Cohaesibacter sp. ES.047: one gene and its partner. The protein of the gene in region 1 binds, or shares a complex with, the protein of each later gene. Links are inferred from orthologs where the notes say so. Each region holds a gene or a part of one and is shown on either strand. Other genes may lie near its edges.

Region 1 (2,937 bases):
CAGTCAGGGGATCCCGTATCTGGCGACCGCCGGGAGTGGGGATGTGCTGATTGGCGTTGTCGCTGGCCTGATGGCTCAGGGGATGCCGACCCTTGATGCGGCTTGTGCGGGCGTCTGGCTGCATGGCCGGGCCGGGCGATCCTTTGGGCCGGGTTTGATCGCAGAGGATCTGCCGGAGCTTCTTCCGCAGATCTATGAACAACTGGGAGAGTTGATCCCGTCTGACTTCAATGCCTCTGAATGGCTCGGCATGGACGACTGACAGCACCCGCCAAGTCTGCCTGTTGTGAAAGGTCGATAGCGCAAAAATGGGCAAAATTGCAGAATTTCTTTGGCTTTTGGGGGTAACTTCCCCTGCTGGGACGGGGAATTCTGGATGGAATGTGAATTTTCCTTTGCGCTTTCCAGATCGGGTGTTATAGAGGCTCCGCTCGATTTGCTGGCGCGTTGTGCGCTGCGCTGTGCGGGTGTGGTGGAATTGGTAGACACGCCAGATTTAGGTTCTGGTGGCGCGAGCCGTGGGGGTTCAAGTCCCTCCACCCGTACCATTGGCTTCCTTTTTCCGACTGTTTTGGAAAAGGGGAGGAGATTGGGAGAGGCTGCCGGTATGAATGGCGGCCTGTCTTTGTTGATGCTCATGGCGCTAGCGCATTCGGCAACAGCAATCGAAACGAATTTGGGCTCTTTGAGTGATCGTCTGGTAAGGCACACTTGGTCGAATGCCCTGAACCATAGCGAATACAAGAACGAAAGCAGATTGATATGCAGGTAACTGAAACCCTGTCCGAAGGTCTGAAACGCGAACTGAAAGTCGTCGTTCCTGCCTCTGATCTCGAAGCCAAACTCGTGGCCAAAATCGATGAGATCAAGGGCCAGGTTAAAATCAACGGCTTCCGCCCAGGCAAGGTGCCGGCATCTCATGTTCGTAAACTGCACGGCAAGGCTCTGATGAGCGAGATCGTTCAGGAGCTGATCGGCGAGACCACTCGGAGCACGCTTGAAGAGCGTGAGGAAAAGGCTGCCATGCAGCCCCAGTACAAGCTGACCGAAGACGAAGCTGAAGCTGAGCAAATCATGGATGGCAAGGCGGATCTTGAATTCGACATCATCTATGAAGTGCTGCCCAGCTTTGAAGTGGCAGACGTGTCCGGCGTTGAAATCGAGCGCCCGGTCGTTGAAGTGGAAGACAGCGAAGTTGACGAGCGTCTTACCCAGATCGCCGAAAGCTCCCGCCCGTTCGAAGCCAAAGAAGGCAAAGCCGAGAATGGCGACAAGGTTGTCATGTCTTACCTCGGCAAAATTGATGGCGAGCCATTCGACGGTGGTGCTGACGAAAACGGCCAGCTCGTTATTGGCTCTGGCCAGTTCATTCCCGGCTTCGAAGAGCAGCTTGTTGGTCTTTCCGCCGGTGACGAAAGCGTTGTGAAGGTTTCTTTCCCTGCGGATTACGGTGCAGCGCACCTCGCCGGCAAGGAAGCTGAATTCGATGTTGTCGTGAAGGAAGTTCAGGCGCCGGGCGAACTCGAGCTCAATGATGAATTTGCGACCAAGCTTGGCCTTGAATCCCTTGAAAAGCTCAAGGAAATCATCAAGGACCAGATCGTTTCGCAGTATGGTGCCCTGACGCGTCAGCGCGTCAAGCGCCAGCTTCTGGACAAGATGGACGAGTTGCACAAGTTCGACGTGCCGCCGACCCTTCTGGAGCAGGAATTCAACAACATCTGGCAACAGGTCACCGCTGAAATGAATGAAGCGGGCAAGACCTTTGAAGATGAAGACACCACCGAAGAAAAGGCGCAGGAAGAATACAAATCCATCGCCGAACGTCGTGTGCGTCTGGGTCTCGTTCTGTCGGAAATTGGCGAGAAGAACGAAATCAAGGTCGCTGACGAGGAAGTGCAGCGCGGCATCATGCAGCGTGCCCAGCAGTTCCCAGGTCAGGAGCGTCAGGTGTTTGAATATTACACCCAGAACGCTGAGGCGCTTGCATCCATTCGTGCGCCTATCTTCGAAGAGAAGGTCGTGGACTACCTGCTCGAACTGGTGAAGGTTGACGACAAGACCGTCACCAAGGAAGAGCTGGAGAAACTCGCGTCTGAAGATGACGAGTAAGCCTTGCTTTTTGTGAAATAAGAAAAACGCCTGCCAGCTCTGGTGGGCGTTTTTCTTTAAGGGACATTTGTTGGTCTGCCATCAGCGAATGAGCGGCTGCCGGTTTTATCCCGTTCGTTTTGGTGGTTGCGTGGACTGTCTGATGCGCATTTTGGGCGCGAAGAAGCCGCGTAGAATCAAGCGCTTTGCAGCTTTCCACGGCTGAACGAATGGCGAAAAACGAGCGGTAAGGGAAGTGTTCACCATTTCTATTCACTTTGTGCGTTGAATGGGGCTGGTCAGACCCTATGTTACGTGGATAGGATTTCAGCCGACCGAATTCTTCCCCAAGGTGCCGCTCCTGTGGTGCGACGTCAGTAATTTTTTCACTCTCTGAGTGATAGGAGTGACAAAAGATCTGTCGTGGCGATTCGAATGTCGGCTTTGCATCGTCTTTGTCGCAAAGGTTACATGCAGATCCTGTGATCAAAATGCCTCGGTTTGGTGTGTCTTGGTCATGTGTCGGGGCTGGCCCGCGATTTGCTTGGGTTTTCAATGGTGGCTTGTTGCCATCGGATTGCCTTATTCTCGTGACGGGAATTCGGTGACAAAAACGGCGCGGTTTGGTGAGTCGGAATGCCATCCCGCCTGAATAAGGGAAGTGCAATGAAGGATCCAATTGATCTTGCAATGAATTTGGTCCCGATGGTGGTGGAGCAGTCCAACCGCGGGGAACGCGCCTATGATATCTTCTCACGGTTGCTCAAAGAGCGCGTGATTTTTATCACCGGGCCGATCGAAGATCATATGGCGACCTTGGTTAGCGCTCAGTTGCTGTATCTGGAA
Region 2 (3,983 bases), 270 kb from region 1 along the record:
TTTGCTAACTGCCAAGATGCAAGCGGCAATGGGTTTGAGCTCAAGGGCGCGACCGCTGTGCAGGACGAGAAGGGCTTGGAGTGGCAACGCTGTGCCGTGGGGATGCGCTGGTCGGGCGGGGAGGGAACCTGTGTTGGTGAACCCCAGGGGCGCGGTTTGGAAGAGATGAAACTTGAGGCGAAGAAACTCGGGCAGGGCTGGCGCGTGCCAACCGCGGAAGAGTTTGACAACATCTACTTTGAGAGCTGTTCCGGCCCCAAGATCGATACGATTGTCTTTCCGGGAATAGAGGCTTCTGATTTTGGAGATGGCGCCGAGTTCTGGACTGTAACCTCGGCCACGCTTCCCCGTATGTATTACTACTTCAACATCACCCATGGCTATGTTGATGCGCACAGTGCGGGATTTTCTCTGTCCGGTTTGCTTGTCAGGAATCACCAGTAACTCGGCCAAGGTTTCTTAGCGAATCTGTTGTAGAGGAGCTTGTTGAGGGGCGGTCCGATAGCTCTGTTTTCTCGCCAATAAGAGGGAAGAATCGGCGGTTTCACGCGAAGGGTCTGAGATGGTGTCTTGATGTTGCGGATTCTGTTGTAGATGAGCAATAAAAATACAATGATTTCCTACAAATGGTGGGTTTCTGGGAATCTTCATCAGGGGGGTTGACGAGATTGTAAAGTCAGAGTAGTTTCGCGCCACTTCTCGGATAGGCCGTAAGCACTCACGATCGAAGGCGCCACGTTTTCGAACCAAGACTGCTTAAACGATGTCCGTATTTATGAAGCTGAGATTGACTGGCTCAAGATTGCGGCTCCGGCTGTAATCCTCTGGTTTTCACAGCGCCGTTCGCGGCAAGGGTCGCGCGATGGTGCGCTTTTGTGCGTGCGGACGGTGCATTTGGTAATTCGGGCAGTTCCGGCGATCGCCTGATCGATGGAAGTGCGTTGCACCAACTAAACATGGCGTTTCCTTGCCATCTTGACGTGTCAAGTTGACCGGGGCGCCTTAGTTCAGAGAGATCTGAAAGGCACACGTTAATGCCAACCATTAACCAGCTTATTCGTAAGCCGCGCAAGGCGCCGGTAAAGCGAAATAAAGTTCCGGCCATGGAGGCCTGCCCCCAGAAGCGGGGTGTATGTACGCGCGTCTATACCACTACGCCGAAAAAGCCGAACTCGGCTCTGCGTAAGGTTGCCAAGGTGCGTCTGACCAACGGGTTCGAGGTTATCGGCTACATCCCTGGTGAGGGCCATAACCTGCAGGAACACTCGGTTGTGATGATCCGCGGCGGTCGCGTGAAAGATTTGCCCGGTGTTCGTTATCACATTCTTCGCGGTGTGCTGGATACGCAGGGTGTTAAAGACCGTAAACAGCGCCGTTCTAAATATGGTGCAAAGCGGCCTAAATAAGCCGCTTATTGGAGTTCTGGTCACATGTCACGTCGCCATAGTGCAGAAAAACGCGTTATCAACCCGGATCCGAAATTCGGTGATATCGTTGTTTCAAAATTCATGAACAGCATCATGCTGGACGGCAAAAAGTCCGTTTCAGAAAGCATCGTTTACGGTGCTCTTGATGCTGTTGAAGGCAAATTGAAGCAGAATCCGGTTGAGGTGTTCCACACCGCTCTGGAAAATGTCATGCCTGCTGTTGAGGTTCGCTCCCGCCGTGTTGGTGGTGCGACCTACCAGGTTCCTGTCGACGTTCGCACAGAACGCAAGCAGGCTCTGGCTATCCGCTGGATCATTACAGCAGCTCGTAATCGCAACGAACGCACCATGGTTGATCGCCTGTCCGGCGAACTTCTCGACGCGTTCAACAATCGCGGTTCTGCAGTCAAAAAACGCGAAGATACGCATCGTATGGCGGAAGCCAACCGTGCATTCTCGCATTATCGCTGGTAAACCTTTAGGGGCGAAGTCATGGCACGCAGCCACAAGATTGAGGACTATCGTAACTTCGGCATCATGGCCCACATTGATGCTGGTAAGACGACGACTACTGAGCGTATCCTCTTTTATACCGGAAAAAGCCATAAGATTGGCGAAGTTCATGATGGTGCTGCCACCATGGACTGGATGGCTCAGGAGCAGGAGCGTGGCATTACGATCACGTCTGCCGCAACCACTTGCTTCTGGCGCGAAAAGCGTCTGAACATCATCGATACTCCAGGCCACGTTGACTTCACCATTGAGGTTGAGCGTTCCTTGCGTGTGCTTGATGGCGCTGTTTGTGCCCTTGATGCCAACGCAGGTGTCGAACCGCAGACCGAGACTGTCTGGCGTCAGGCTGACAAATACGCCGTGCCGCGGATGATCTTCGTCAACAAGATGGATAAGCTTGGTGCCGACTTCTTCCGCTGCGTGCAGATGATCAAGGACCGTCTTGGTGCTGTTCCGCTTTGCCTGCAGCTGCCAATCGGTTCCGAGAGCGAATTCACCGGTGTTGTTGATCTGATCAACATGCGCGCCATCATCTGGCTCGAAGAGTCTCTCGGTGCTAAATTTGAGTATCGTGATATTCCTGCTGAGCTTGCTGATCAGGCTGCAGAATACCGTGAAACTCTCATCGAGACCGTTGTGGAAGCTGACGAAGCGGCCATGGAAGCGTATCTGGAAGGTGATGAGCCCTCCAATGAAAAGATCATGGAACTGATCCGTAAGGGCACCATTGCCAACGAATTCGTTCCGATCCTGTGCGGTACTGCTTTCAAGAACAAAGGCGTTCAGCCTTTGCTCGACGCTGTGGTCGACTATCTGCCGAGCCCGATTGATATTGAATCAATCCGTGGTATCGACGCGAAAACCGAAGAGCCGATCGAGCGTCATGCTGATGACGAAGAGCCCTTCTCCATGCTGGCCTTCAAGATTGCAAACGACCCGTTCGTTGGCTCTCTGACTTTCTGCCGCGTCTATTCCGGTAAGCTTGATGCAGGTACCTCTGTTCTCAATACCGTGAAAGAGAAGCGTGAACGTGTTGGCCGTATGCTGCAGATGCATTCGAACTCACGGGAAGACATCAAGGAAGCCTTTGCTGGTGACATCGTTGCTATCGCGGGCCTCAAGGACACCACCACGGGTGACACGCTGTGTGATCCGCTGAACCCGGTTATCCTTGAGCGCATGGAATTCCCTGATCCGGTCATCGAGATCGCTGTTGAGCCCAAAACCAAGGCCGACCAAGAAAAGATGGGCCTTGCGCTCAACCGCTTGGCTGCCGAGGATCCTTCCTTCCGCGTTAAAACGGATGAAGAATCCGGTCAGACCATCATGGCTGGCATGGGTGAGCTGCATCTTGATATTCTCGTTGACCGCATGAAACGCGAATTCAAGGTCGAGGCAAATATCGGTGCGCCGCAGGTTGCTTACCGTGAAACCATCACCAAAGAAGAGACCGTTGACTACACCCATAAGAAACAGTCCGGTGGTACCGGTCAGTTCGGTCGGGTGAAAATCGTCATTAGTCCTAACGAAGTTGGTGCTGGCTTTGAATTCAAGTCCTCTATCGTTGGTGGTGCTATTCCCAAGGAATACATCCCCGGTGTTGAAAAGGGCATTCGGTCCGTCATGACCGCAGGTCCTCTGGCTGGCTTCCCGATGGTGGACATCAAGGTCGATCTTATCGACGGTGCCTTCCATGATGTTGACTCCTCGGTACTGGCCTTCGAGATCGCTTCTCGTGCCGGTTTCCGCGAAGGCTGCAAAAAGGCAGGTCCGAAACTGCTTGAACCGATGATGAAAGTCGAAGTTGTCACTCCAGAAGAATACATGGGCGACATCATCGGCGACATCAACTCCCGCCGCGGTCAGATTTCTGGTACCGAAGCTCGCGGCGTTGTCACCGTTGTCACCGCTATGGTGCCGCTGGCCAATATGTTCGGGTATGTGAACAACCTTCGTTCCCAGTCCCAGGGTCGCGCGCAATATAGCATGGTGTTCGATCACTATGCGCAAGTGCCTCAGGCCGTTGCAGACGAGGTTCAGGCG

Evidence for each region. Proteins that work in one complex are often made in the same cells at the same time.
Region 2: the proteins of tig (region 1) and rpsG are in contact, whole or in part, in a crystal structure (PDB 3GTY), measured with the Thermotoga maritima proteins. The link is inferred for Cohaesibacter sp. ES.047 from one-to-one orthologs. Residues at the interface, in WP_004081061.1 of Thermotoga maritima: Glu122, Val124, Val129, Leu130, Tyr133, Glu188, Gly259, Ile262, Tyr263, Glu266, Ser270, Glu273, Gln274, Glu277, Arg308, Gln311, Ile312, Ser315, Tyr316, Glu325, Arg329, Arg336, Leu363, Phe366, Trp367, Arg373, Leu377, Arg381, Leu384, Glu387; in WP_004081843.1 of Thermotoga maritima: Lys34, Lys52, Lys55, Glu59, Arg62, Gln63, Glu66, Asn67, Lys69, Val71, Arg95, Ala109, Lys110, Lys111, Gly112, Arg113, Pro114, Glu117, Glu121, Ile124, Ala125, Tyr127, Asn128, Asn129, Thr130, Gly131, Lys135, Asp139, Arg142, Met143.

The regions. Positions count from the first base shown.
Region 1 is NZ_LT907844.1:4,414,174-4,417,110, reverse strand. It holds tig (trigger factor), read left to right. Parts: upstream 1-762; coding sequence 763-2,112; downstream 2,113-2,937. Other genes in the region: CPH65_RS20225 (ATP-dependent Clp protease proteolytic subunit), read left to right, coding at 2,758-2,937; CPH65_RS20240 (NAD(P)H-hydrate dehydratase), read left to right, coding at 1-262. UniProt on the Bacillus subtilis protein: Involved in protein export. Acts as a chaperone by maintaining the newly synthesized protein in an open conformation. Functions as a peptidyl-prolyl cis-trans isomerase.
Region 2 is NZ_LT907844.1:4,685,172-4,689,154, reverse strand. Bases 295-3,165 are described here. They hold rpsG (30S ribosomal protein S7), read left to right. Parts: upstream 295-1,430; coding sequence 1,431-1,901; downstream 1,902-3,165. Other genes in these bases: fusA (elongation factor G), read left to right, coding at 1,920-3,165; rpsL (30S ribosomal protein S12), read left to right, coding at 1,035-1,406; CPH65_RS21610 (DUF1566 domain-containing protein), read left to right, coding at 295-444. Outside these bases: more of CPH65_RS21610, read left to right, coding at 1-294; more of fusA, read left to right, coding at 3,166-3,983.